DNA from 4 places in the Allobrachymonas sp. genome. Region 4 is predicted to be linked to each of the others. Evidence: riboswitches for the same ligand, from Rfam matches in the RefSeq annotation. Region 4 holds a riboswitch; each other region holds the start of a gene.

Region 1 (7,057 bases), on a different contig from region 4:
GCATGGGCAAAGCGCACGCCGGGGTACTGCCGGGCCAGATGCCCCATCTGCCGGTCGATGCGCTCCATGAGCGTGCCGGTGAACAGGTAGTACGGCAGCACGACGACCTGCGTCATGCCCAGCGTCACTTGCCGCTGCACCACGCGCTCCAGTCGGGGGTGGGTGATGCCCGTGAAGGCGATGTCCACCAGCTCGTGGTCGCTCTCCTCCCACAGCCAGCGGGCCATCTTGGCCACCTCGCCGTTGGCCTTGCGGTCGCTGGAGCCGCGCCCCAGCAGCACCACGCCCGTGCTGCGCGGATCGGGCACATCGAGGCGGTGCATGGCATGCCGGAGCTTGCGCCGCAGCACGGTCAGGATCGGCTCGCCCGCTCCCAGATGCGGAGCCTGGTCGAAGCGCACGCCGGCATGGCGCTGGCTGGCGGCCTCGATGGCGCGTGGAATGTCGCCCTTGACGTGCCCGGCCGCGTTCAGGATGAGCGGCAGCACCAGCACGCGGCCGGTGCCGGCACGGGCTGCGCGCGCGGCGCGGTCCAGCCCCTCGTCGAGCAGCACATCGGCAAACTCGATGAAGCCGACCTCGATGTGCCAGCCCGGATGCCGCTCGCGCCAGCGGGCCGCGAACTGTTCGATTTCGTCGTTGCCGCCCGCAGCGCGCGAGCCGTGACCGACCAGGAGAAGAGTGTCTTGCATGGAGTCAGGTTCCGGAATGTTCCGTGGGCGGAACAGAAGCGGCAGAGGATGCCGCAGAAATTGCAGGTGCGGACTCGGCAGGGGGCGCGTCGTGCCCCGCAGCGGCCGGAGCCGGGGATGCCGGCGTGCTCGCGCGCCGGAAGCGGTGCGTGAAGCCCGGATCGTAGAGCTTGGAGCGGGCCAGCGTCTCCCACTGGCTCGCGCCCAGAGTGGGACTCGCCACGATCATGGCCTGGCTCACGATGCCCGCCTCGCGGCAGCGCTGCCGGATGTCGGCCAGCGTGCCGCGCACGACCTTTTCCTGCCCGGGCCAGCTCGCCTTGTGCACCACCAGCATGGGGCTGTCATCTGCCCAGCCGGCCGCGCGCAGGCCGGCTTCGACCTTGTGCAGCAGCGTGATCGACAGGAACAGGCACAGCGTGGTGTGGTGTGCGGCCAGCGCGGCCAGGTCCTCGCCCTCGGGCATGGGCGTGCGCCCCTCCACGCGGGTGAGAATCACGGTCTGCGTCACCTCCGGCAGGGTCATGGACTCGCCCGCCGCCGCCATCGAGGCCATGGCCGAGGACACCCCCGGCACCACGGCCCAGGCCACCCCCGCCGCATCGAGCGGGCGCGTCATCTCGATGAGCGCGCCGTACAGTCCCGGATCGCCGGTCTGCAGCCGCACCACCGTGTCGTGCTGGCGGGCGCGGGTGATGAGCCAGTCGGTCATCTCCTCCAGCGTCATGTCCTTGGAATCGCGAATCTCGCAGCCCGGGGGGGTGTAGCGGGTGGCCGCCTGGTCCACCAGCGACCCGGCATAGAGCACGGCACCGGCCCGCTCCAGCAGACCGCGTCCCTTGACGGTGAGCAGTTCGGGGTCTCCGGGACCGGCCCCCACGAACCAGACTTGCGCTTGCGCGGCATCCATCATGCCGGGCCTCCTTGTGGTTGAGAATGAAGAAAGAATGCATCGGGCAGTGCCTGCACCACCCCGAGCAGGGCCGCCATGCTGCGCACCGACGGTGCCGCCGGCAGCAGCCCCCGCCTCGCCAGCGCCGCCTGCCACTGCGCTGCCTGGGGCAGCGGCTGGCCTGCGGCCTGCAGGGCCTCGGCATGGTGCGGCAGCTCCGCCGCCGGCACCGAGGCCACGCAGCGCCCTGCCCGCAGCAGGTGGATCGCGTCGGCCCAGCCATAGGCAAAATCCACGTCGTGGGTCGAGAGCAGCACCGTCATGCCGTCCGCCACCAGCCCGTCGAGCAGCGCCGCGAGCTCCTGCTGCATGCCGGCATCGAGCCCGGCCATGGGCTCATCGAGCAGCAGCAGCCGGGGCCGCATGGCCAGCACGCCGGCAATGCACACCCGCTTCTTCTGCCCGAAGCTGAGCTGGTGCACCGGCTTGCGCGCCAGCGCCGTCATGCCCACGGCCTCCAGCGCCTCGGCCACCCGGGCGCGCACGGTGGGTTCGTCGAGCCCCAGATTGAGCGGCCCGAACGACACATCCTCGATGACCGAGGCCGAGAACAGCTGGCGATCCGGATTCTGGAACACCATGCCCACCTCGCGCCGCAGCGCATGCAGCCCCCGGCGGCCATAGTCGAGCGGCGTGCCGTGCACGCGCACCTCCCCCGACGCCGGCCGCAGCAGGCCATTGCAGTGCTGCAGCAGCGTGGTCTTGCCCGCGCCGTTGGCACCCAGCAGCGCATTGCGCGTGCCGGAGGCAATGGCCAGGGTGCAGCCATCGAGCCCGGCGCTCCCGTCGGGATAGCGGTAGGACACGTCCTGCGCCTCCAGCAGCAGATTTCCCTCCGCCGCCGTCATGCGAGACCTCCGCGCAGGGCCACCATGCCCGCCAGCAGCGCCGCCCCGGCACAGCCCGCCACGCGCAGATCGCGCCGGGCATGGGCATAGTCGGGTGCCAGAAAATCCAGCGGGCCGTCGCCATTGCGCGCGCTCGCCGCTGCCTGCAGCGCCAGGGCGCGGCTCCAGATCTGCGCGGCCAGATTGGCCGCCAGCAGCGCCAGCGACCGCACCGAGCGCCGGAAAGGCCCATAGCCCAGCCGCGCCGCCTGCGCCGTGACGCCGTCGTCCCACGCCTCCATGAACACGAACACCATGCGGTAGCACAGCACCATCACATCGACCAGCACCTCGGGCACCCGCAGCCGGCGCGCCAGCCCGATCAGGTCACTCAGCGGCGTGGTCAGCACCAGCCCCACCATGGCCGCCAGCGCCGCCATGGCCCGCGTGCCCGTCAGGGCAGCCTCGGGCCAGCCGGCCGCATGCCAGTGCACCTCCGGCCACCCGCCTGCCGAAGGCGCCACCGCCACCAGCAGCGTCGCGCACGACAGCACCACAAAGCTGCCCGCCGGTGCCACCACCCGCGCATACAGCCGCGCCGGCACCCGCGCGCCACCCAGCGTCACCGCCGCCAGCAGCGCCGCCAGCAGCAGCTCGGCCTTCCAGTCCGGCGCGACAAAGGCCGCCGCCAGGCCACAGCCCGCAAACAGGGCCTTGGCCCCCGGTGTCACATCGCGCCAGCGATTGGCATAGGCAGCCTGCTCAATCCACACGGGCCACTCCGGCGGGGCCCGCAGCAGCAGAGATACGCTCCTGATGGGCGGGCTGCTCCGGCGCATGGCCGGCTGCCTCCCGCTCGCGGCGCTGGCGCTCGCGTTCGCGCTGGCGCGTCACCGACGCCCCGAGCCAGTAGCCGATCACCCCCGCCCCAATGGCCGCCTGCAGCGCAAACAGCATCGAGGCGATTTCGGGCCCGGGCTCCATCAGGGGCGCAAACCACGGGCGGTAGTGCGGTGCAATCACCGTGATGGCGTCGCGGGCTGCATCGTCCGACCCGCCAAAAAGCGCCTGCGCCTTGCCGTCCGGCCCCAGCGCCGGCGTGCGCACGAACAGGAGCGGCGCCACAGTCAGCACCACAACGCATGCCGCAATGATCCAGAATTGCCGCTTCATGCCCGCACCTCCTGCCCTGCATACAGCGGCAGACCGCGCAGATCCTCGCCCTGCAGGCGCGTCATGGCCTGCACCACCAGCACCGTCAGCAGCCCCTCGCTGATCGCCAGCGGAATCTGCGTCACGGCAAAGATGCCGCCGAACTTGAGCATCGAGCCCGCCACCCCGCTGATCGCATCGGGAAACGCCAGCGCCAGCTGCAGCGAGGTCACCACATATGTCACCAGATCAGCGAGCGTCGCCGCCAGAAACACATTCACGCTCAGCGGCAGGCGCAGCACGCGCCCGGTGCGGAACACCGCCGCCGCCATGAGCGGCCCGGCAATGCCCATCGAGAACAGATTGGCCCCCAGCGTCGTCAGCCCCCCATGCGCCAGCAGAAGCGCCTGGAACAGCAGCACCACAAAGCTCACCGGCACCATCGCCAGCGGCCCGAACAGCAGGGCGCCCAGCCCCACTCCCGTGGGATGCGAACAGCTGCCCGTGACCGAGGGCAGCTTCATGGCCGAGAGCAGAAAGGAAAACGCCGCCGACACCCCCAGCAGCATGCGCCGCTCCGGGTGATCGCGCAGACTGCGGCGCGCCGACCAGATGCCCGCTGCCAGAAACGGCGCCGAAGCCGCCGTCCATGCCACCGCGTGCTTGAGTGGCAGAAAACCTTCCATGATGTGCATTCGAAACCTCCCGTCGAACCGTGTGATGTGAAAGACACGAGCGCACCACGGCAACAGGAAGATGGGCAGGGAAAGTCTGGGCAGGCCGGCACGGCAGCCGCGCCCCGCCGTTTCCGCAGAGAGGAAACACAGAGGCGCACGCCAACGCGCGGCAGCAGACTCCCAGATCCCCCGGGGAATGGTGCTGGCTCGTCGCGGGCCGGTATTCTGGCTTGCCCTCTTCCTAGTCCGCGCCTTCCCGCGTCGGAGGACGCAGTGGCGTGAGGCGGAGTCGTCAGGCTTACAGCAGCGGGGGCTGCGCCGGAATGGCCACTAGCTGCATGGCGTCACCGGCTTCCCGTTTAACGCAGGCGCCAGACCCAAAGCCCGGCAACCCACGCACCCGTGCCGCCATTATAGGAACGGAGGTGCGTGCTGGGGAGGGGGAGCGGCAGCTGTGGACCGGATCACCCAGCCCCAGGGTCATTGAACCGCACCGAGTTTGAACTACCCCCCAGAAGTTGGATGAACTTCGAGGGGCCCCATGGAGAAGTACGAAACAAGGTTCAAGCTCAAGGTCGTCGAGAGCTTTCTGGTTGGAGAAGGCGGCGCAAAGCTGCTTGCCCGGCGCTGGTCAGTGCCGGAGGAGAAGATTCGGACCTGGGTCAGTCACTACCGTCTGCACGGTATCGCCGCCCTGCAGCCCAAACGCGGCGCCTACTCTGCAGAGTTCAAGCTACAGTGCTGATGCATCAAGATCGTGAACGTCTCTCGTGTCGGCGGGTTGCAGATGAACCGCGAAGGCATCGTGGTAGCGCGCTGCACGGTCGAGCGACTGATGCGTGCCATGGGCTTGCAAGGGGCGCGGCGCGGCACACGAGTGCGCACCACCACTCCGGACACCTCGGCGCCGTGCCCGCTGGACCACGTCAATCGGCACTTCCATGCCAGCCGTCCCAACGAGCTGTGGGTGTCGGACTTCACCTACGTCTCGACCTGGCAGGGCTGGCTGTATGTGGCTTTCGTTGTGGACGTGTACGCCCGGCGCATCGTGGGCTGGCGGGTCAGCCGCAGCATGCAGGCAGACTTTGTGCTCGACGCCCTGGAGCAGGCCCTGTACGACCGCCAGCCCTCAGCGCAGCCTTGACGCACCACTCCGACAGGGGCAGTCCATACGTTTCTATCCGCTACACCGAACGTCTGGACGAGGCCGACATACGCCCCTCGGTGGGCAGCAAGGGGGACTCCTATGACAACGCCCTGGCCGAGACCATCAACGGTCTGTACAAGGCCGAGGTGATTCACCGCCGGTGCCCCTGGAAGAACAGGGAATCCGTGGAACTGGCCACCCTGCAGTGGGTGCACTGGTTCAACCACGTCCGACTGCTCACGTCGATCGGAGGCATTCCTCCGGCAGAAGCTGAGGCAAACTACTGGAGGCAACTCGCCAACAGCAATACCTCGACAGAGGTATCAACTTAGACCAATCGGCCTCCTCGAATCCCGGGGTGGCTCATCGCATCTTTTCTTTCCTACCAGCCGGAAATAAATATGAGCAAACTTGACTACCTTTTAAAGTATGTCAGAACTGGCACCGCAGAAGGCGACCGGTCATTTCTTGGAGAGATATTTATCGTGCCGAGTCAATTTACGCAGCTATGCGCAATTGAACCAGGTGGAATGCGAGTTCTTGTGGGAAACAAAGGCATCGGGAAAAGTGCTGTTGTCGAGTGGATCGACAAGGTGGCTAAAGCAAAAAAACTGCCATGCCTACTGATTCGGCCCGACAATATCTCCTCTAAGGAGATTCCATCATCGCCTGATATCGGCTCATTGAAGCGCTATTACTACGAAGTGTTGCTACGGACAATGGGAGCGCAGATTGGCGCGCAACTGAAGGGCATGCTGAAGGGGGACGCCGCAAAACTTCACAACGAAGCACGCCAACAAGGACTTGCGGAAGATGACTTCATTCAAAAGTCGCTACAGCTCATCTCTGCAGTGTCTTTACCTGCCTCAAAAATAAACGGAGCACAGCTAGCAAAGGAACTTGCGGGAACCAACTCTGCACACGATTTGATCAGAGCAATCAACTCACAGTTGCTTTCATCAAGCAATGTTTTCTACCTGCTTATCGATGACACCGATCAGTTAGCCGCCCCAGACCAACCTGCTCATCTAAACAGAATTTGGGCACTTTTGTTGGCCGTCAGACGGCTAACTGGGGAATGCAGTGCAGTAAGAGCAATTATAAATAAGTTTGCGATCGAGCGTCTGGACGCGCCTCACCAGCGAGAGTCAGGGGCAAAGAGATCAGACTGATCACATGCGTGGCTTGGTGATCCCACTTTTGGCAGATGACAAGCTTATGCAGAGCATTGTCAGAAAACGATTGGAACGAGCCGCCAGAGACGCTGGTCAAACAAAAATAGACCCTTACACCATCTTTTTCAGCGACACAACCATGACGCTGCCGACAAGTGACGAGCGACGCTCTTGGGATTCATTCATATCGAAATCAGCTCGTGAGCGCCCAAGGGATGCCATTCAACTTGTCAAGAACATGGTTGATGCAGCCAAACAAGGAAACGCGCCCTTGATCGGCAGTAGAGAGGCCGAGAACGCAATGAAAATCTATTCTTCGGAGCGGGTAGATGACGTTGTAAATGAGTTCTCTCTCGATTGCAAGAACATCCGAGAGATCATCAACACATTCGCTGATCTTGACTTTGAGTCTGACTTTGAAAAGCTTCGCAGGCA
Region 2 (7,057 bases), on a different contig from region 4:
GCAGCGCATGGGCCGTGCGTGCCCCCACCGGAGCCATGAGCACGCTGCAGCTGGCGACGGCCAGCACGGCCGGAATCCAGACATAACCCAGCGAGTAGGGGGGGCGCCCGGCCACCTGCCAGCCACTGACGATGTATCCCACCACGTTGAAGACTGCAATGGGAAAGCCGAGTGCAGCGCTGGTGGCTACTGCGTTGTGGATGGGCACGTTGCACCAGGTCATGAACGGCACGCTGATGAAGCCGCCACCAGCCCCGAGCAGGCCGGAGAGAAAACCGATCATGCCGCCCGCAGCAGCCTGGCCTCCGGGGCCAGGCATCTGGCGGGTGGGCTTTGGCTTGCGGTCGAGCAGCATCTGCAGGGCAGCGACGGTGACCAGCACGCCGAACATGAGGGAGAGCCAGGCGCCCTTGAGCAGCGAGAAGATGCCGATGCTGACGATGAGTGCACCGATCATGATGCCGGGCGCGATGCCCTTGACCAGATCCCAGCGCACCATGCCGCGGCGGTGATGGGCGCGCACGCTCGACATCGAGGTGAAGAAGATGGTGGCCATGGACGTGGCGATGGCCATCTTGACGGCCAGACCCTGCTCCACACCGTGGGCGACGATGATCCAGCTGATGAAGGGCACGAGCACCATGCCGCCGCCGATGCCCAGGAGCCCAGCCATGAAGCCTCCCATGAGGCCGAGACCGGCCAGTTCAACGATGGTGAGGGGTTCGAGAATCATGGCAAGAGGCGGCACACCGCCATGGCGCCGCAGAACGATGGGCGTAAAAAAACACCGCGAGCGGTGTGAGGAATGAGGTGTCTGCACGGGAACCGACCGCATCCTGAACCGAGGGTTCAGGGGGGCGAGGGCAGCACTGGCCATGGGTCCATCTACGCGAGATGGTCACGCTGGCCGGGCAATATACCAAGCCCGAGCTCAAAGAGCATTGGTTCAAGGAACTATAAAGCCGGAACCGGTGCAGACGCCCCCATTGTAGGGCAAGGTTGCGGCCTTGGAGACACGCGGAACATGTAATTTGTGTGCCAGCCATCGCTGGGGGCATGCAGGGGTCAGTCGGTGCCGGAGGAAGAAGGCAGTGCCTCGGCGGCGGGCTCTGTGGGAGGGGCGCCGAGCACGGTCTCCATTTCCCCGAGCAGGTGCTGCAGGCGTGGATGCGTGGCTGGGGCCTCGCTGGTGGGGACGCTATCAGAGAGAGTCGTGGACTCTGTTTCTTCGGCACTGGCTGCTGCGGCCTGTGCGGCTTCCCGGGCGGCGAGCTGTTCACGTTCGAGGAGGTCATAGGCGACGTTGAGCGCGGCCAGCACGGCAATGCGGTCACGGGCCCGAATCTTGCCGGCATCGCGGATGCGGCACATGGCGGTATCGACTTTCTGGACGGCTTCGAGCATCAGGCTCTCGGAGCCATCGGGGCAGCCCAGCATGTAGGCCAGTCCCATGATGTGCACTTCAAGCTGTTTCATCGGGGCGTTCCTTGGCGGACTCGGATGGGGCTGCCGAGTCGGTGGGGGAGGGGAGCGGCGCATCCACCGAGTCGGGGGTTCCCCAGGCCGTCGGCGGGAGGACGGGCGCGTGCATGGGGGAGGCATCCACAGGGATGCGGTCGAGGAGGGAGTCGATGCGCGCGCGTGCAGCTGCCAGCCGGGACTTGAGCGAATCGCGTTCCTGTCCAAGTTCGATGACCTGTTGCTGCAGGAGGTCGTGCGCCTGCTGCAGCGCATGATGGCGCGTGAGCAGCTGCTCGACACGGTCGGCAACCTGATCGAGAAGAGGGGATGTGTGCGGAGATGTCATGGCGGCGAAGAGGCAGCCTGCGCATGCCGCCGCAGGCTGAAGGAGAGGGCCTCTGAATGCCTGTCATTGTAGTCCATGCGCCCTGATCCGCAGGGGAGGGAGCAGGGGCCGTGATGGGCAGGCTAGAATGCCGATTTGCTGGTGCCCACAGGAATCTGGAGAGAAATGCATCTCCCCGGGCCGGCGCTCTGCCCGTAGAAGCATGCGCATCGCGCGCGTGGTGTCTGTCGCAGCAGACGATGTCGGCAGGCATTCCGAGAATCGGTCATGCAGACGGGTTCGTGGGTGAAACGGGAAGCAGGAGGAGAACGCCACCGAAGAGCGGGTGTGCGCGTTGTCCCGGCCTGCGCTGCCCCCGCAACGGTAAAACGGTGCGGATCGCATGCCTTCGGGAGCGCGATCTGCAGCCACGGCCACATGCCACTGGGAGAGCGCCCACTCGCCCGGGAAGGTGCCGTCGGCTCGCCGTCAGCCCGGAGACCGGCCAGCATGGGAGGACACCCAAGCCCCGGCAGGGAGGGTGTTCGTGCGCACGCGCCGGCGGGGTGGCTGGTGGCGTGGGAGGCGGCATGCCCATGTGCGATGGGTGTGGCTGCAGGATGGATATGTGCGAATCATGGCGAAATCCTCTGCGCAGGCGGGCACGGTGGCGTGTCCGGCCCTGCTGGTAGGTGCTGCGGCCTCGGGGCAGGGCAAGACCACGCTCGTGGCGGCGCTGGCACGCTGGTGGACGCGGCGTGGCCTGCGGGTACAGGTGTTCAAGTGCGGCCCTGATTTCATTGATCCGGGCTGGCATGCGCTCGCAAGCGGCCAGCCGGTGTATCAGCTCGATCTGTGGATGGTGGGCGAGGTGGCGTGCCGAAGCATGCTCCGCGAGGCGGCTGCCTGCAATGACCTGATTCTCATCGAGGGCGTCATGGGTCTCTACGATGGCGAGCCGAGCAGTGCGGATCTGGCGGTGCGGCTGGGCCTGCCGGTGCTGGCGGTGATCGATGCCCATGCCATGGCGGGCACGTTCGGGGCCCTGGCACATGGACTGGCGCATTACCGCGAAGGGGTGCGCTGGGCGGGTGTGGTGGCGAACCGGGTGGCAAGCAGTGGCCATGCCGACATGCTGCGCCGAGGGCTCCGGGAGCCACGCGATTGGATGGGCGCGATCATGCGCAACGCCGATTTTTCTCTGCCCGAGCGGCATCTGGGGCTGATGCTGGCTCCCGAGATGGCCGATGCCCTGGCACGGCTCGACCTGGCTGCCGATGCACTCGCGGACATGCCGCTGGTGGCCGATGAGGGGCAGTCTGTGCCGAGTCGCTGGATGACGGAGTTCCCGTCGGCGCTGGAGCCTGCGGAGCCAGAGGCCCTGGAGAGCCCAGTGGGCTTGCGCTGCACAGAAGAGGGCGCATCGCCTCTGGACGCCTGGCTGCACGCGGAGCTGCGCAGCCTGGAGGGCGTGCGCATCGCAGTGGCCCGGGATGCGGCGTTCTGCTTCCTGTACGAGGCCAATGTGCGTACCCTGCAGGCGCTGGGTGCCGAGCTGGTGTTTTTTTCTCCCCTGGAGGATGTGGCGCTGCCGGCGTGCGATGCGCTGTGGCTGCCGGGCGGTTATCCGGAGCTGCATCTGGAGGCGCTGCAGGCCCAGACCGGCATGCGCGAGAGCATTCGATGCCATGTGCAGTCGGGGCGGCCGGTGTGGGCCGAATGTGGCGGCATGATGGCGCTTGCCGAGGGTCTGGTTCCAGCGGGTGCGGAACCGGAAGCTGCCGTGCCACTGTGGGGTGTGCTGCCCGGGACGGTGCGCATGCATGGACGGCTTCAGGGGCTGGGGCCCCAGGCGCTGGCGGTGCCCGGGTGCGATGCGCCGCCGCTGCGGGGGCATACCTTTCACTATTCGACCCTGGACACGCCGGAGCCCGAAGCGGCCCGCACGGTCAGTCCGCGCGTGACGAGTCGCAGCAAGGCTGGCGAGGCGTTCTACCGGACAGGGCCGCAGGGCAATGTGCGGGCGAGTTATTTTCACCCCTGGTTTGCCAGCAGTCCGCAGGCGGCAGCAGCGCTGTTCCTGCCTGACCATGTGGAGACTGGGGCATGAATCCGGTGCACCACGAGCTGATTCTGGGAGGGCAGAAGTCCGGCAAGACGGCCCGGGCAGAAACCCTTGCGGCTGCCTGGCTGGCGCGTGGTCCGGGCCATCGCGCTCTGTATCTGGCCACCGCGATGCCCTGGGACGAGGAAATGCGCCGGCGCATTGCGCGGCATCAGCAGGATCGGGCCCGGCGGGTGCCGGGCATGGCGACGCTGCAGGCAGGCGAGGACGGGCGGCCGCTGGATGTCCCGGCCCTGCTGCGGACGCATGGTGCGGCCGATACGGCGATCGTGCTGGACTGCCTGACCCTGTGGCTCACCCAGCAGCTCAGCGAGGCACCGGATGCCGCACGCCTGCGTGGCGGCGAAGGGGGTGAGGAGACAGCACAGGACATGCGCGCGGCAGAGGACGATCTGGTGCGTGCGGTGGCCGCCTGCCCGGGGCCGGTCTATGTGGTGAGCAACGAGATCGGTCTCGGAGTGATTCCGCTGGGCGCGGAGGTACGTGCCTTCGTGGACGCACTGGGGCGGCTCAACCAGCGCGTGGCCGTTGCGTGCAGCCATGTGACCCTGATGGCGGCAGGATTGCCGCTGGTGCTCAAGGCGCCCACAGGGCCCTGAGCGCCACGGGACCCATGCAGAGACTGCGGGCGCGTGTCGGCACAGGCAGGCAGAGCCCGCGACATTTTTTGGATGTTTTTTGAGGAGTGCAGCACATGCAGATCGAGCAACCCCCCACCGAGAAGCCCTATGACAAGCCCGAGGGTGAACGGCGCGGCATCGTGATCGTCCATACCGGCGACGGCAAGGGCAAGAGCACGGCCGCCTTCGGGCTGGCGCTGCGGGCCACGGGACGCGGCAAGAAAGTCATCATTTACCAGTTCATGAAGGTGCCGAGTGCCCGCTTCGGGGAGCACCGCATGTTCGAGCAGCTCGGCGTGCCGGTCGAGGGGCTGGGGGATGGCTTCAGCTGGAAGAGCCAGGATCTGGAGAAGTCGGCACAGCTCGCGCGCGACGGCTGGCAACGGGCCAAGGCGGCGATTCTGGGAGGGGAGCATTTCCTGGTGGTGTGCGACGAGATCACCTATCCGCTGGTGTACGGCTGGCTCGATCTGCAGGATGTGCTGGAGACGCTGCGGACCCGTCCGCGCCATGTGCATGTGTGCCTGACGGGGCGTCGCTGCCCGGACGAGATCGTGGCGCTGGCCGATACGGTCACGGAAATGCGCCAGATCAAGCATGCCTTCGAGGCAGGCATTCCTGCCCAGCGCGGCATCGAGGACTGAGTCGTGGAACAAAGCCAATTCCGGCAAGGGGAAGCGCCAGACCAGTCTGGCGACGAGGTGCGCTACAGCCGGGCCGAGCGGGCGGGGCTGTACCGGGCGATCGTCGAGCGGCGCGACATGCGGCACTTTGTCTCCGGCGCCCAGGTGGCGCCCGAGGTGCTGGAGCGTCTGCTCAAGGCGGCGCACTGGGGGCCGAGCGTGGGGTTCATGCAGCCGTGGCGCTTCATGCGCATCACCGATGCGGCCCTGCGCGAGCGGCTTCATGCCTGTGTGGAGCGCGAGCGGCTTGCCACGGCGGCAGCGCTCGGTGAACGGCAGGCGGATTTCATGCGGCTGAAGGTCGAGGGGCTGCGGGAGGCAGCCGAGCTGCTGGCGGTGTGTCTCATGGACGGGCGCGAGCGGCACGTGTTTGGACGCCGGACCATGCCCTACATGGACATTGCCTCGGTCGGCTGTGCGCTGGAGAATCTGTGGCTGGCCGCGCGGGCCGAGGGGCTGGGCGTGGGCTGGGTGTCGATCTTCGACCCGGTCGACATGGCGGAGCTCCTGGGCTTGCCCGAAGGCGCTACGCCCCTGGCCCTGCTGTGCATCGGCCCGGTGCCCGCGTTCTACGAGGAGCCCATGCTGCAGCGTGAGCGTTGGGCGCGGCGCATGCCGCTGTCCGACGTGGTGTACGAGAATCGCTGGGGCGAGTCTGCGCTCTTCCTGGAAGGGCACGATACCCGCGGAGGACCAGAGGCAGACTGAGCCGGCAGCAGCCCGCATCAGGGATGCGCCGCAAGCCAGATGTCAGGTCTGGCCCGGCCAACTGGGGCACAATCCGGCCCTTGCCCGGCGCGCCACCTGCTGCAGCCGGAGCCGCAGGGAATGGGCGCCGCCGTGGTGCGGCGTCCCTTTGCAGCCGCTGCGATGATTTGATTTGTTTACGGGCTCCCCGGAGGGAGCCGCATTGAGAGAGAGTGATCCATGTCCGAATCCACGACCTTCAACCCCTCTGCATGCCATGGCGACGCAGAGCAGTCCATCCATTTCTGCGTTCCGAAGAAGGGCGCGGCCCAGCCCCAGAGCACGGGGCGCTGGCGCGTGGAGGACATTGAGGAGCTGTTCGAGCTGCCTTTCCCCGAGCTGATGTTCCGTGCCCAGCAGGTGCACCGCGAACATTTCGATCCCACCGAGGTGGAGCTGGCCACGCTGCTGTCGATCAAGACCGGCGGCTGCCCCGAGGACTGTGGCTACTGCCCCCAGTCGTCGCACTATGACACCGGCGTGGATGCCAGCAAGCTCATGGGCGAGGATGTGGTGCGCGAAGCGGCCGAGGCGGCCAAGGCCGCAGGGGCCACCCGCTTCTGCATGGGAGCGGCCTGGCGCTCGCCCAAGGACCGCGACATCGAGCAGGTGGTCACGCTCATCAGGACCGTCAAGGATGTGGGGCTGGAAGCCTGCTGCACTCTGGGCATGCTGACGCAGGATCACGCCGAGCGCCTGCGTGAGGCAGGTCTGGACTACTACAACCACAACCTCGACACCGCCCCCGAGAACTACGGCAACATCATCAGCACGCGCGACTACCAGGACCGGCTCGACACGCTGGAGAACGTGCGCAACGTGGGCGTGAGCGTGTGCAGCGGCGGCATCATCGGCATGGGCGAGAACCGTCGCCAGCGGGCCGAGCTGATCGGTCAGCTGGCCAACCTGCATCCGCGCTATCCCGAGAGCGTGCCGATCAACAATCTGGTCAAGGTCGAGGGCACGCCGCTGGCCGATGCCGAGGACATCGACCCGCTCGAATTCGTGCGCATGATCGCCGTGGCACGCATCACCATGCCCGAGGCACGGGTGCGCCTGTCGGCCGGTCGCCGCCAGATGCATGACACCACGCAGG
Region 3 (7,057 bases), on a different contig from region 4:
GCCGAAGAACTCCACGTAGGCGCCGACCACCTTTTCCTGGCGCAAGAATTCGGTCAGCGCCAGAGCGATGTCGGTGGCGGTGATGCCCGGTTGGCGCCGCCCGGTCAGCTCGACGCCCACGATGTCGGGCAGGCGCATCCAGCTGGCGCGGCCCAGCATCACGTTCTCGGCTTCCAGGCCGCCGACGCCGATGGCGATCACGCCCAGCGCATCGACGTGCGGCGTGTGGCTGTCCGTGCCGACGCAGGTGTCGGGGAAGGCCAAGCCATCTTGGACGTACACGACGGGCGACATCTTCTCCAGATTGATCTGGTGCATGATGCCGTTGCCAGCCGGGATCACGTCCACGTTGGCAAACGCCTTCTTTGTCCACTCGATGAAGTGGAAGCGGTCCTCGTTGCGGCGGTCCTCGATCTCGCGGTTCTTGATGAAGGCATAGGGGTCGTCGCCCCCGCACTCCACGGCCAGGGAGTGGTCCACGATGAGCTGCACCGGCACCACCGGATTCACGGCCGCCGGGTCGCCTCCTTCTTTCGCAATCGCGTCGCGCAGGCCGGCCAGGTCCACCAGCGCCGTCTGGCCCAGGATGTCGTGGCACACCACGCGCACCGGAAACCAGGGGAAGTCGATCTCACGCTGGCGCTCGATCAGCTGGCGCAGGTAGCCGTCCAGTTGCGCCGGGTCGGCGCGCCGCACCAGGTTTTCCGCGTGCACGCGGGCGGTGTAGGGCAGGCCGTCCCAGGCACTGGGTTGCAGGGCGTTGACGGCTTCGCGAGCGTCGTAGTAGTCCAGCGCGGTGCCGGGCAGGTTCTTTCGATGTCGGGGATTCATAGGTGTCTTGTTCGTGGGCGGGCGTGCCGGCCGCAGACGTGCTGCCGGGCTCAAGTTTCACTGACGCTCTTCGATGGGCACGAACTTCTGGTCTTCCGGCCCCGTGTAGTGGGCCGAGGGGCGGATGATCTTGTTGTCGATGCGCTGCTCGGCCACGTGGGCCGCCCAGCCGCTGGTGCGGGCGATCACGAACAGCGGCGTGAACATGGCGGTGGGCACGCCCATCATGTGGTAGCTGACGGCGCTGAACCAGTCGAGGTTGGGGGACATTTTCTTGACCTCCCACATCACCGATTCCAGCCGTTCGGCGATGTCGTACATCTTGGTGCTGCCCGCCTCGTCGGACAGCTTCTTGGCTACACCCTTGATGACCACGTTGCGCGGGTCGCTGACGGTGTAGACCGGGTGGCCGAAGCCGATCACGACCTCCTTGGCGTCCACGCGACGTCGGATGTCGGCCTCGGCCTCATTCGGACTGTCGTAGCGCTTCTGGATTTCGAAGGCCACCTCGTTGGCGCCACCGTGCTTGGGGCCGCGCAGCGCGCCGATGGCGCCGGCGATGCTGGAATACATGTCGCTACCGGTGCCGGCGATCACGCGCGCGGTGAAGGTGCTGGCGTTGAACTCGTGTTCGGCGTACAGGTTGAGTGAGGTGTGCATGGCGCGCACCCAGGTGTCCGATGGCTTTTCGCCGTGCAGCAGGTGCAGGAAGTGGCCGCCGATGGAGTCGTCGTCGGTCTCCACGTTGATGCGCTTGCCCTGCGTGCTCCAGTGGTACCAGTACAGCAGCATGGAGCCCAGACTGGCCATCAGCCGGTCGGCAATGTCGCGTGCGCCGGCCAGGTTGTGGTCGTCCTTCTCGGGCAGCACGCAACCCAGCGCCGAGACGCCGGTGCGCATCACGTCCATCGGGTGCGCGCTGGCGGGCAGCTTCTCCAGCGCATCCTTCACGCTGGCGGGCAGGCCTCGCATCGCCTTGAGCTTGGCCTTGTAGGCGCGCAGTTCGGCGCGGGTAGGAAGCTTGCCATGTACCAGCAGGTGGGCAATCTCTTCGAACTCGCAGACCTCGGCGATGTCCAGGATGTCGTAGCCGCGGTAGTGCAGGTCGTTGCCGCTGCGGCCGACGGTGCACAGCGCGGTGTTGCCGGCGGTCACGCCCGACAGGGCCACCGATTTTTTGGGTTTGAAGGGGGTGTTTGTCTCGCTCATGGTGGGTCCTGTGAAAAGGGATGTGTGGAGAAGGCGGTGAATCAGCCGCGCGCAGCGGCCAGGGTCTGTTCGGTCAGTTGCTCGGGGTTCAGATGCGGTGCGCTGACGGCCACAGGGCGACCGTGTTCGTCCACCGTGACCATCTCGAAATCGCCACGCAGCACACCTTCTGCCCGGGTGCCGGGGGCTGTGTCGAAGTTCGCGCTGATGCGCGCGGTCATCGAGGTCTTGCCCACCCGCACGATCTGCGCATGGATCTTGAGAATGGCGCCCACAGGCACCGGGCGCAGGAACTCGATGCGTGTGGCGCCTGCCATCACCACGGCCTGGCGCGTGTATCGGGTCGCCGCCAGATAGGCGGCCTTGCCCAACAAAGCCAGACCGTTCGGGCCGAACAGGGTGCCGTAGTGGTTCGACTGTTCGGGTAGCACCAGCTCGGTCAGTGTGAGCTGATCAAGCCGGACCCCATCGGCGCCCGAAGGCGCGCTCGCAGCGATGTCCTGGTGCATCGGGTCGGCGTTCAGGTGCTGTGTCCACTTCATTCTATGTCCTTGTTTGATGGTTGAATATTTGCAATCTTCGCTTCGTGATAAGCTGCTGTACAGGACTGAAATAGCCAATGAATGCGAATGTTTTGGCTGTTTTTGCAAATATTGCGAATTTTCGAGAGCGACCTGAATGACACGCAAGACTTTCATGGGGGTGCGGCTTCGGCGGCTGCGTGCCGAACGTGGCATGTCGCAAATCGCGATGGCCCAAGCCCTGGGTCTCTCGCCCAGTTACTTGAACCAGTTGGAGCAGAATCAGCGTCCACTGACCGTGGCGGTGCTGCTCAAGATCAGCCGTGCCCTGGGCGTCGATGTTCAGGAGTTTTCCGAGGACCAGGAGGCCCGTCTGGTTGCGGCGCTGCAGGAGGCACTGGTGGATGCGCCGGAGCCGGTGACGCTGCCGGAACTGCGGGAGCTGGCCGTGCAGATGCCGGCCGTGGCCCGGGCACTGGTCAGACTGCATCAGAAGAACCTGGAAATCGCCGAGCGCGTCGAGACCATGGCCTTGCAGGTGGGCGACGACCGCTCGGAAATGGTCGTTCCCCGCGCCATGCCGTTCGAACTGGTGCGGGACTTCTTCTTTGCGCACCAGAACCACTTTGATGGACTGGACCGGGCGGCCGAAGCACTGGCAACCGAGGCCGGGGGGCGAGGGGCGCACCTGGTCGGCTGGCTGGTGCAGCGGCTCAAGCGTCAGCACGGCGTGCGTGTAGTGCATTCCGACGATGTGCAGGAGCTCAAGCGCCGCTACGACGCGGGCCGCAAGACCCTGTACCTGTCCGAGGCGCTTGAGCCCGGCCAGCAGGCCTTTCAGCTGGCCACGCAACTGGCCTTGATCGAGGCCGGCGACGCCCTCGATGCGCTGATCGCCGTGCCACCGTTCGACACCGACGCCGCCGCGCATCGGCTGGCGCGCATCGGCCTGGCCAACTACTTTGCGGGTGCGCTGGTATTGCCTTATGGTGAGTTTTTGCAGGCGGCCGAATCGATGCGCTACGACATCGACCTGCTGGGACAGCGCTTCGGCGTGGGTTTCGAGACTGTCTGCCACCGCCTGAGTACCCTGCAGCGCTTGGGGGCTCCTGGCGTCCCTTTCTTCTTCGTGCGGGTGGATCGCGCGGGCAACATCTCCAAGCGACAGTCGGCTACGCATTTCCACTTCAGCCGTACAGGCGGCACCTGTCCGCTGTGGAACGTCTACGAGGCCTTCGGCCAGCCCGACCGCATCCTGCCGCAGCTTGCCCGCATGCCCGACGGGCGCACCTACCTGTGGATTGCGCGTTCGGTCTCGCGCGGCCGGCACGGCTACGGCTCCCCGCGCAAGACTTTCTCCATCGGCCTGGGCTGCGACATTCGGCACGCGCCGCGACTGGTCTACGCCAAGGGTCTGGACCTGAGCGACCCCGACCTGGCCACGCCCATCGGCATGGGTTGCAAGGTGTGTGAACGCGAGCGCTGCCCGCAGCGGGCGTTCCCGTTCATCGGCAAGCCGCTGGACGTGGACGAGAACCGCAGCCGGTTTTCCCCCTACGGGGCGGAGTAAGGATGACCGCCTGTGTGTCTGCGCAGCGAGCCTGGAAGTGATTTTGTCTGCCCAGTTTGCTCTGGGTCAAAACACGCCGAAACACTATAGGTAGTGTCTGGTAGGTGCAAAAAACACTGTATATTGTGTTTGTCGGTATTTGCCCTGATAGGGTAAATCGCAAGAGGGAATCCGGTGCAAGTCCGGAACTGCCCCGCAGCGGTAAGCAGAAACGAAGCGCTCGAATGACACTGGGTCTTCATGGCCTGGGAAGTGGAGCGGAGTAGGTGGGCCTGAGAGTTCAGGACCGTGTCTGCGAAGTCCGAAGACCTGCCGACACACCTGGCGCCAATCCTCCGTAGAGCGATGGCCCCAGGTGCAAGTGAGTGCTTTCGCGGGAAGAGCACGCTGCAGACCGGGCGTTGTGTCCGGTTGCGAGCGTTCGTCGTGTGAGCCCACTGCATGGCCCTGTGCGAGGGAGCAGGTGTATCAGTCAGCGCTGCGGGAGTTTCCGGTCCTGGCAGCTGCGCACATGGGACACACGCTCATGCTGGAAACCATCATCAAGCGCGACGGCCACTCAGAGCCTTTCACGCCCTTCAAACTCAACCAGTGGGGCCAGTGGGCGGCCCAGACCCTGGGCGACGCGGTGGACTGGCCGTCGGCCGTGCTCGAAGCCGTCTCGGCCATGTCTACCACGGCCACGTCTCGTGAACTGCAGCAGCAGCTCATCCGCACCTGTCTGAACTTCGACTCCTGGTCTTACAACCGCATGGCCGGGCGCCTGTACGCCACGCTGATCCGCAAGGACCTTTACCGCAACGCCCGACCCACGGTGCTGGAGCTGCACCGCAAGCTGCAGCAACTGGGCCTGATGGAGGTGCTGGCGTACTCCGCGTCCGAGTACGCAGTGATCCAGGAGTGGATCGACCACGAGCGCGACTTCGAGTACGCGCACTACCAACTGCACACCCACCTGACCAAGTACGCCATCGCCGACCGGGTGCAGGGCCTGTACTACGAGTCTCCGCAGTTCATCTACATGCGCATGGCCATGGCGCTGGCGGTGGACCAGCCGCGCGAGCGCCGCATGCGCGATGTGCAGCGCTTCTACGAACACCTGTCCAAGAACCGCATCAACGCGCCCACGCCCAACCACGTCAACCTGGGCACACCGCTGCGCGGCTACGCCAGTTGCTGCCTGTACACCACGGGCGACAACGCACGCTCGATCGCCGTGGGCAACCACATTGCCAACACCATGACCTACATGAGCGCGGGCATTGGTGCGCACATGGGCACGCGCTCGGTCAACGACCCGGTGCGCGGCGGCGTGATCCGCCACCAGGGCAAGCTGCCGTACTTTCGCGCGCTGGTGGCCGAGGTCAAGTCCAACCTGCAGAACGGCCGTGGCGGCGCCTGCACCACCTATTTCCCGATCTTCGACCCCGAGGTGGACACGCTGCTGCGGCTGAAGAACCCCATGTCCACCGAGGACAAGAAGATCCGCGGTATGGACTATTCTTGGGGCGGCAACCGCTTCTTCGCGCGCAAGGTGGCGCGTAACGAAGACATCTTCCTGTTCAACTGCTTCACCGCGCCCGAGCTCTACGACGCCCTGTACAGCGGCGACGAGGCGCGTTTCGAAGCCCTCTATGAACGCCATGCGGCGGACGAGAACTTCCCCAAGACCTGGGTCAGCGCGCGCGAGCTGCTCATCACGGCCAGCAACGAGTGGAACGAGACCGGCCGTGTCTACGAGCACAACATCAGCGAGATGAACCGGCACACGCCGTTCAAGGACCGGATCTATTCGTCCAACCTGTGCGCCGAGATCGCCCTGCCGACCGAGGCCTACAACCACATCACCGAGCTGTACGCCGAGGACGACATCTCCAGCGTCGAGGTGCAGTTCATCGATGGCACGCGCCGCGAGATTCCGGGCAAGGCCCAGGTGCCCACCCAGCGTGGCCCGGTCTGGCCCACCGACCTCCAGCCGGGTGACGTGCTCGACGAGCAGCCCGTCGAAGCCATCGTGCGCCGCAGCTCGCCCGAGGTGGCCACCTGCAACCTGGCCGGCATCGTCGTCTCCAACATCGAGAGCGAGGAGCAGTACGCCGAGGTGGCCTACTACGCGCTGCTGATGATCGACAAGTGCATCCACCTGGCGCACTACGAGCTGCCGCAGGTGGGCGTGACCTCGCGCAAGCGCCTGAACGCGGGCGTGGGCATTCTCGGCCTGGCGCACCTGATGGCCAGGAACGGCAAGCGCTACACCGACCAGGCCGGCAAGCAGTTCCTGCACGACGTGGCGGAACGCCACTACTACCACCTGCTGCGCGCCAGCCTGAAGCTGGGCAAGGAACTGGGCAACGCCCCCTGGATGCACAAGACCCGCTGGCCCGAAGGCTGGCTGCCGCTCGACACCTGCAGCCCGCACGTGGACAAGATCGCGCCCTTCGGCCTGCGCTACGACTGGGAAGCCCTGCGCCGCGACATCGTGGCCAATGGTGGTATCCGCAATTCCGTGCTGGTGGCGCACATGCCCACCGAAACCTCGGCCAATGCCTCGGGCACCACCAACGGCCTGTACCCGGTGCGCGAGCTCACGCTGATCAAGACCGACAACCAGCGCGTGAACTACTGGGCCGCACCCGATGGCGACACCCTGGCCGACCAGTACCAGAGCGCCTGGGACATCCCGACCAAGGACATGACCGAGATGTACGCCATCATGCAGAAGTGGACCGACCAGGGCATCTCGGCCGACTTCTACCGCCGCGTGATCGGCGACGCGTCCATTGCATCGAGCGAGCTGATCGAGGACTACCTCTACCGCGTCAAGCTGGGCCTGAAGTCCAAGTACTACATGAACCAGAAGACATCCAACGGCATGCAGGCCGTGGCCGACCTGCCTCATGCCAGCGCCACCGAGCCGACGGCGTCC
Region 4 (7,057 bases):
AGCTGCAGCACCAGCTGATCGGCGCACAGATTGAGCGATACGATGCGCTGCGGCCGGGCTGCAGCCGGCGCCGCAGAAGAGGAGGCAGATTTCCCCTGCAAACTGGCCTGCGGCCCGGGGACCACAGGCGCAGCCGCGTCACGGCATCCGGCCAGTGCAGCTGCCAGCATGAGCACCGCCGGCAGGCACCGCCCCCTGCGCCCCATGGAGCGCACCGCTCCTGCCACCCTGCCGAGTCGCCCTGGCCTGCGCATCGTCCGCCCTGCCTTACAGGAAGTCCCAGCGATAGGTCAGCTTGACCTCGCGCCCCGGCATGGGGTAGCCCGGCACCACCTGGTAGGCGCGGTTGAACAGGTTGTCCACCGCCACCCGCACCGTCTGGTGGGCTGCCAGCTTCCAGCTCATGCTGGCATCCCACAGGGTATATCCACCCTGCTGGCCCAGCGTGCTCGTCCAGTCCGCCCAGTAGGCGGTCTTGAGCGTGCGGCCGACATACCGGGCTCCCAGATGGGCTCCCACATTGCCCCAGTGGCCATCGAGCGAGGCCCGCAGCGTCTGGCGCGGCACGTATTTCAGATCCGTCCAGCCCGAGCCGTTGTTCTGCTCCGCGCGGAAGCTGTAGCTGTAGCCCACCCCCAGATCCAGCGCCGGGGTGATGCGCCAGCGGCCACTCAGCTCCATGCCCTGCATCCGGGCTCTGTCGGCATTGGTCCACGAGGACACATTGCCCGGCAGCGTCACCGCCACGATCTTGTCGTGCACGCGCGTGTCGTGCAGGGTCACATCCGCGTTCCAGTTGTCTTGCTCTGCCGAGAGGCCGATGTCGGCGCTGACGCTGCTCTCCGGCTTGAGCGCCGGATTGCCCTGGTAGTCCATGCCGTAGCTCGAATACTTGCCCGCAAGTTTCCAGGCGCTCGGAGCCGCATAGCCCCGGCCGATGGTCGCATGCAGCGCCAGTACAGGCGTGAGGGCATGGCGGATGCCGGCACTCGGGCTGAACTGGTGGAAGTTGCGGCTCTGCGAGGCGTTGTCCGGGAAATAATCCGTATCCAGGGTGGACAAGCGGAAATGGTCGTATCGCCCCCCCACATAGGCCGATGTGCGTCCGTCGTTGAAGCGGACGTTCTGCTGGGCATAGAGCGCAGCGTTTTCCTGCCGGCTGTCTGGCTGGTAGACCGACGGGGAACCATACCAGTAGCTCACCGAGCGCGCCTTCTGTACCTGATAGTCGAACCCATAGACCAGCTCCGCACCGGGGTGCCACTGCCATTCGTCCTTGAGCTGCACCCCATGCCAGTCCAGTGCAGACTGGAACGAGGGAGTCCTGGAGCCATCGGTGGCCACGTCGTCCATGGACGTATGTTCCTCGCCCCTGTAGCCCGTGATGCTGAGGGCATGGTTGCCCATATCCCCCCTGAGCACGGCGCTGTAGAGCCGATGGGTCATGTCCTTGACCGTCGGCGTGCCCGAATAGCCAGGCAACGCTCCGGGATTCTCCACATCGTTGCCCTTGAACAGATCCGCGCGCACGTCGAGCTGCCACTGCGGCGCCAGCCTGAAGCCCAGTCGCAGGTCATGGTGGTAGGTGTCATAGCCGCTCGGATGCGCCATTCCTCCCGGGTAGCTGTAATCCCCCTGACGGTGCCATCCGCCGAAATAGTCGAAATTGAGCCAGGGTGTCAGTGCACCGCCAATGTCTCCCTGCACCTCGCGCTGGCCCATAGTGCCGGCAGACACCTCCACACCACCCTGCAGCGCACCCGTGCGGCGCACCGGAATCAGGTTGATCACGCCTGCCATGGCCTGCGAACCATAAAGGGACGACGCAGGCCCCTGCAGCACCTCGATGCGGGACACGCCAGCGGTGGGCATCATGCTCAGCTCGTTGACGATGGCCGGAATGCCATCCTGCAGCACCAGCGTCTGCAGCGATTCGCCCACCATCGGGCTATAGGGCGCGAATCCGCGCATGCCCACGGCCGAGGACAGCCCCGGATACTGCTTGATGTCCACGCTCGTGGTCTTGCCCAGCAGATCGGCCAGCTCCGCATGGGGCGTCGCCTCGATCTGTCTGCGCGTCACCACCTCGATGCGCTGGGGCGTGTCCTTCACGGACATTTCGGCACGCGAGCCGGTGATCACCACGTTGTACTCCGGGGCATCGCCCCCGTCGGCGGAATCGCGCGGTGCCTCCCCTGCCGATGCCTGTGCCGCCGCAGTGCCCGAAGTCTGCGCCACGGCAGCCGCCACCGGACTGAGGCAGAACAGCAGCCCTGCCAGCCGGAACATAGAAATGGAATGTGTCATTGTCGATACGGTGTATGACCGCATTGCACGCATCCGGAAAAACACGCCAGCCGGAGTGCCCCGCACTGCCTTGCCTTGCACCCCCATGCCGGCCCGCGCGCTTCCTGAACTGAAACGCACGGACACCCTCTGCACGGACGTGCATGGCTTCATGCCATGCCGCACCCCGAAGACGGACTCCCGGTCTGCTCCCCGCAAACGGTCAAGATACTGGCTGCCGCACCCTGAAGCGGCAGCACGCTGCATGCCAGGCCGGTATCCGGACTCGTGAGTCTTGACGTTTCGCCTTCCCATCCGATGTCGATCCAAGAGAACCGCATTGCACGGACTCCACGACCCAGACAGTGGCTGCCGCGCGGCATGAAACATGTCGCACAGCATGAAACGCCCACACTCACCCACCGTTGCGGGGGCAGTCCGGGCATGGCGCCTTGCAGGCGCGCACCCGGTTCCCGTTCAACCCTTGCGGGGCGCCTGGCATTCTCTCGTTCCTGCCCCGCCTCACAGCGGTGAGGGTTCGGTACAGGAACTTTCCATTGTATCGGCGATGCGCTCCCATCCCTCTCCAAGTGCATGGAAACGACAACCTTCGTCATGCAATGCACGGGCAATGCGCGGATAATCTCCTGCATGAGCATCATCATCCATACCCCTGAAGAAATCGAGGAAATGCGCAAGGCATGCCGCTTTGCGGGCGAACTGCTGGACTTTCTCGGTCCCCATGTCGTTCCCGGCATCACCACCAACGAGCTGGACCGCCTCTGCGAGGAATACACCACCAGCCACGGTGCCGTCTCCGCGCCCCTCAACTACGCGCCTCCCGGCCACCGCCCCTATCCCAAGTCGATGTGCACCTCGGTCAACCACCAGGTCTGTCACGGCATTCCCAACGACAAGCCGCTCAAGAAGGGCGACATCGTGAACATCGACGTCACTCCCCGCCTCAACGGCTGGCATGGCGATTCGAGCCGCATGTACATCGTGGGCGGTGAGGATGCCGCGCCCCCCTACGTCAGCCGGCTGTGCCGCGTCACCTACGAATCCATGTGGAAGGGCATTCTCGAAGTCAGGCCCGGAGCCCATCTGGGAGACGTGGGCCACGCCATCCAGAAATACGTCGAGAGCCACGGCTACAGCGTGGTACGCGAATTCTGTGGACACGGAGTGGGCCGCGACTTCCACACCGATCCGCAGGTGCTGCACTACGGCCGGCCAGGCACCATGGAGGAACTGGTTCCAGGCATGATCTTCACCATCGAGCCCATGGTCAATGCAGGCCGCCGCGAGATCAAGGAAGGTCCCGATGGCTGGGCCATCGTCACCAAGGACCGATCCCTCTCGGCCCAATGGGAACATGCCGTGGTCGTCACGCCCACGGGCTATGAGGTGCTCACCCTGTCGCCCGGCATGCCCGCGCTGCCCGACTTTGTGCACGCCACTGCGACCTGATGCCCATTCCCGGTGCTCGGCCGGCAGACGCTGCGGCCTTGTCCGGGGAGGCAGTGCCCTGGTGCGCTTCTTGCTTGCCACGGAGTTGCACCTCTCCGGAGTGCCTGGTCAACCTGCCGGTGCCACTCCTTTCCGGTCCTCCGAGAAATCTGCCTTTTCCCCTTTCCCATGAGCACTCCGTCTCCCTTCTCCGCCCCTGCCCCGCTCACGCGCCAGGACTACCAGGCCGCCAAGCAGGCCCTGCTCGCGCCGCTGGCCGATGAATCCGGCAGCGTGCGCGCCATGCGCAGCATCATGGGCATCCTGCACCGGCTGGCGCAACTCACCGATCACTCGCTCACGGCCCTGTGGCAGCAGCATGGGCTCGACCGCGAACGGGTTGCGCTGGCGGCAGTGGGTGGCTTCGGCAGAGGCGAGCTGTACCCCTACTCGGACGTCGATGTGCTCATCCTCCTGCCCATGCCCATGCAGGAAGCGGGGGCCGACCTGCGCCAGCGCATCGAGGCTTTCGTGGGCAGCTGCTGGGACATGGGCCTCGAAATCGGCTCCAGCGTGCGTTCGGTGCAGGAATGCGTGGCCGAAGCCGAAAAGGACATCACCGTCCAGACCGCCCTGCTCGAACGCCGCCTCATCACAGGCCCCGCCGACCTCTACGACGCGCTGAGCGCCGCCTATGACAGTGCCATGCACCCCTACGGGTTCTATCTGGCCAAGACGCTCGAGATGCGTCAGCGCCACGGCAAGTACGAGAACACGCCCTACTCGCTCGAACCCAACTGCAAGGAATCTCCCGGTGGCCTGCGCGACCTGCAGGTCGTGCTCTGGGTAGCCAAGGCAGCCGGCTACGGAGACTCCTGGAGCGCGCTCATGCGCAGCGGGCTCATGACACCCTATGAAGCACGCCATGTGCGGCGCAGCTACGTCATGCTGAGCCTCGTCCGCACCCGCCTCCACATGGTCGCGCGCCGCCGCGAGGACCGTCTCATCTTCGATCTGCAGGACCCCGTCGCCAAGCTCTTCGGCTATGCGCTGGAAACCCCCTCCTCCCGAGCCGGCAAGACCAGTCCGCTGCGCCCCAGCGAAGCGCTGATGAAGCACTACTACTGGACCGCCAAGGCCGTCACCCAGCTCACCCAGATCCTGCTGCTCAACATTGCCGAGCGGCTGCAGGCCAGCGGCCACACGCGCGAGGACGATCCCGCACCGGTCACCGAAGCCATGAAGCGCCTGCAGGACAGCGCCAGAGCCCAGCAGGCCAGGGCCGCCATCCAGGCCGAGGAATCGGGCAACTCCGCCCTGGCCCTGCAGGAAACCGTCAACCCGGTCGCCAGCACGGCCGTGACGGACATCGACTACGAACAGCAGACCCAGGAACCCCGGCACCTGCCCTCCATCAACGAGCGCTTCCTCGACAACAACGGCCTGCTCGAAGTCGCCACCGACGACCTGTATTTCCGTGAACCGCACGCCATCCTGGAAACCTTCATCCTGGCCCAGCGGGAAATCGGCATCAGCGGTCTGTCTGCCCGCACCCTGCGTGCGCTCTACAACGCCCGGGTGATCATGGACAGTGCCTTCCGGCGCGATCCGGTCCACCATCGCCAGTTCATGGAGATCCTGCAGGCCCCTTCGGGCGTCACCCATGCCCTGCGCCTGATGAACCAGACCTCCGTGCTGGGCCGCTACCTCTGGGTGTTCCGCAAGATCGTGGGCCAGATGCAGCACGACCTGTTCCACGTCTACACGGTCGACCAGCACATTCTCATGGTCGTGCGCAACGTGCGGCGCTTCTTCATCCCCGAGCACGCGCACGAATACCCTTTCTGCTCCCAGCTCGCCGCCGGCTGGGATGCCCCCTGGATCCTCTCCACCGCAGCCCTGTTCCACGACATCGCCAAGGGCCGCGGAGGCGACCACTCCCAGCTCGGCGAGCAGGAAGTGCGCAAGTTCGCCAAGATCCATGGCATCTCCCAGGAAGACACCGACCTGATCGCCTTTCTGGTGCGCCAGCACCTGACCATGAGCATGGTGGCCCAGAAGCAGGACATCAGCGACCCCGATGTCATCACCGCCTTTGCGAAGACCGTGGGCAACGAACGCTACCTCACCGCCCTCTACCTGCTCACCGTGGCCGACATCCGCGGCACCAGCCCCAAGGTCTGGAACGGCTGGAAGGGCAAGCTGCTCGAAGACCTCTACAAGGCCACGCTGCGCGTGCTCGGTGGCCACGTGCCCGATCTGGATGCGCTGGTGGAAGCACGCAAGCGCGATGCCCAGGTCGAACTGGCGCGCTACTCGATGCCCTTCGAAGGCCACCTCAAGCTCTGGAACGCCCTGGACGTGAGCTATTTCATGCGGCACGACGCCAACGAAATCGCATGGCACACGCGTCACATCGCCCGCCATGCCGGGCAGGGCAGAACCATCGTTCGCGCCCGGCTCTCGCCGCACGGCGAGGGACTGCAGGTGCTGGTCTACACCCCCGACCAGCCCGAGCTGTTCGCCCGCATCTGCGGCTACTTCGACAGCGCCTCGTTCAGCATCCTGGATGCCAAGGTCCACACCACCACCGACGGCTACGCACTCGATACCTTCCAGGTGGTCACCTCCATCATGCCCGAGCACTACCGCGAATTCATGACCATGGTCGAAAGCTCGCTCACCCACGTCCTTGAGCATCCGGGCGCCCTGCCCGAACCTTCGCATGGCCGACTCTCGCGCCGGGCCAAGAGTTTCCCCATGACGCCGACGGTCCAGTTCACCCCGGATGAAAAGGTCGAGCACTGGCTCATCACCATCAACGCCAGCGACCGCATGGGACTGCTTTACCGCATCACCCGCGTGCTGGCGCACGACCATATCCACCTGCAGCTCGCGCACATCTCCACCATGGGCGACCGGGTGGAGGACACCTTCCTCGTCAAGGGCAAGGGCCTGTCATCCGGCCCGGTGCAGGCCCGGCTCGAATCGGACCTGCTCGACGCCATCTCGGCCGCATGAAGGGAGGCGGAGGCTGCGCTCTCTTCGTGAAGCCTCCGCCAAAAACAAAGGCTCCCTGCCCAAAAGGGCACAGGGAGCCTGAGAAGGGCAGCCTGCGGGCGCTGCCTGTGACCTGCTGCGGCACATCCCCGCCTCGGAATGCACAGACAGACGGCGCACCAGCTGCGCCGCAGCCAGGATCAGACCTTGACCGTCGCCATGTAGCTGTCGAAGCGGAACTGCGAGAAGCGGTTCCAGAGGATCTGGTCGCGCTGGAATTCACGCATCGACTGGTGGATCTTCTTGAACTCGGGCGACTTGG

The links. A riboswitch is a leader RNA that binds a small molecule or an ion and turns the genes downstream of it on or off. The one in region 4 is predicted to bind cobalamin.
Region 1: another riboswitch for cobalamin. It lies ahead of ACE3P9_RS04615 (energy-coupling factor ABC transporter permease); the one in region 4 lies ahead of ACE3P9_RS00365 (TonB-dependent receptor plug domain-containing protein).
Region 2: another riboswitch for cobalamin. It lies ahead of ACE3P9_RS05325 (cobyrinate a,c-diamide synthase); the one in region 4 lies ahead of ACE3P9_RS00365 (TonB-dependent receptor plug domain-containing protein).
Region 3: another riboswitch for cobalamin. It lies ahead of ACE3P9_RS09595 (ribonucleoside-diphosphate reductase subunit alpha); the one in region 4 lies ahead of ACE3P9_RS00365 (TonB-dependent receptor plug domain-containing protein).

Annotation. Positions count from the first base shown of each region.
Region 1 covers NZ_JAYRLV010000003.1:158,688-165,744, forward strand. The annotation lists gene ACE3P9_RS04590 (CbiX/SirB N-terminal domain-containing protein) at 1-692, opposite strand, end outside; gene cobM (precorrin-4 C(11)-methyltransferase) at 697-1,605, opposite strand; gene ACE3P9_RS04600 (energy-coupling factor ABC transporter ATP-binding protein) at 1,602-2,492, opposite strand; gene ACE3P9_RS04605 (energy-coupling factor transporter transmembrane protein EcfT) at 2,489-3,244, opposite strand; gene ACE3P9_RS04610 (energy-coupling factor ABC transporter substrate-binding protein) at 3,234-3,644, opposite strand; gene ACE3P9_RS04615 (energy-coupling factor ABC transporter permease) at 3,641-4,309, opposite strand; cobalamin riboswitch at 4,498-4,719, opposite strand; gene ACE3P9_RS04620 (helix-turn-helix domain-containing protein) at 4,842-5,045, shown strand; partial or broken gene ACE3P9_RS04625 (IS3 family transposase) at 5,085-5,779, shown strand; gene ACE3P9_RS04630 (P-loop ATPase, Sll1717 family) at 5,849-6,619, shown strand; gene ACE3P9_RS04635 (P-loop ATPase, Sll1717 family) at 6,558-7,057, shown strand, end outside.
Region 2 covers NZ_JAYRLV010000004.1:104,947-112,003, forward strand. The annotation lists gene ACE3P9_RS05310 (sulfite exporter TauE/SafE family protein) at 1-733, opposite strand, end outside; gene ACE3P9_RS05315 (cell division protein ZapA) at 1,066-1,476, opposite strand; gene ACE3P9_RS05320 (cell division protein ZapB) at 1,463-1,807, opposite strand; cobalamin riboswitch at 2,053-2,311, shown strand; gene ACE3P9_RS05325 (cobyrinate a,c-diamide synthase) at 2,424-3,896, shown strand; gene ACE3P9_RS05330 (bifunctional adenosylcobinamide kinase/adenosylcobinamide-phosphate guanylyltransferase) at 3,893-4,510, shown strand; gene cobO (cob(I)yrinic acid a,c-diamide adenosyltransferase) at 4,606-5,175, shown strand; gene bluB (5,6-dimethylbenzimidazole synthase) at 5,179-5,922, shown strand; gene bioB (biotin synthase BioB) at 6,142-7,057, shown strand, end outside.
Region 3 covers NZ_JAYRLV010000012.1:49,882-56,938, forward strand. The annotation lists gene acnD (Fe/S-dependent 2-methylisocitrate dehydratase AcnD) at 1-831, opposite strand, end outside; gene prpC (2-methylcitrate synthase) at 889-2,040, opposite strand; gene ACE3P9_RS09585 (acyl-CoA thioesterase) at 2,082-2,582, opposite strand; gene ACE3P9_RS09590 (short-chain fatty acyl-CoA regulator family protein) at 2,719-4,131, shown strand; cobalamin riboswitch at 4,248-4,463, shown strand; gene ACE3P9_RS09595 (ribonucleoside-diphosphate reductase subunit alpha) at 4,643-7,057, shown strand, end outside.
Region 4 covers NZ_JAYRLV010000001.1:80,522-87,578, forward strand. The annotation lists gene ACE3P9_RS00360 (ABC transporter substrate-binding protein) at 1-170, opposite strand, end outside; gene ACE3P9_RS00365 (TonB-dependent receptor plug domain-containing protein) at 268-2,307, opposite strand; cobalamin riboswitch at 2,540-2,800, opposite strand; gene map (type I methionyl aminopeptidase) at 2,938-3,756, shown strand; gene glnD ([protein-PII] uridylyltransferase) at 3,925-6,756, shown strand; gene ACE3P9_RS00380 (TRAP transporter substrate-binding protein) at 6,936-7,057, opposite strand, start outside.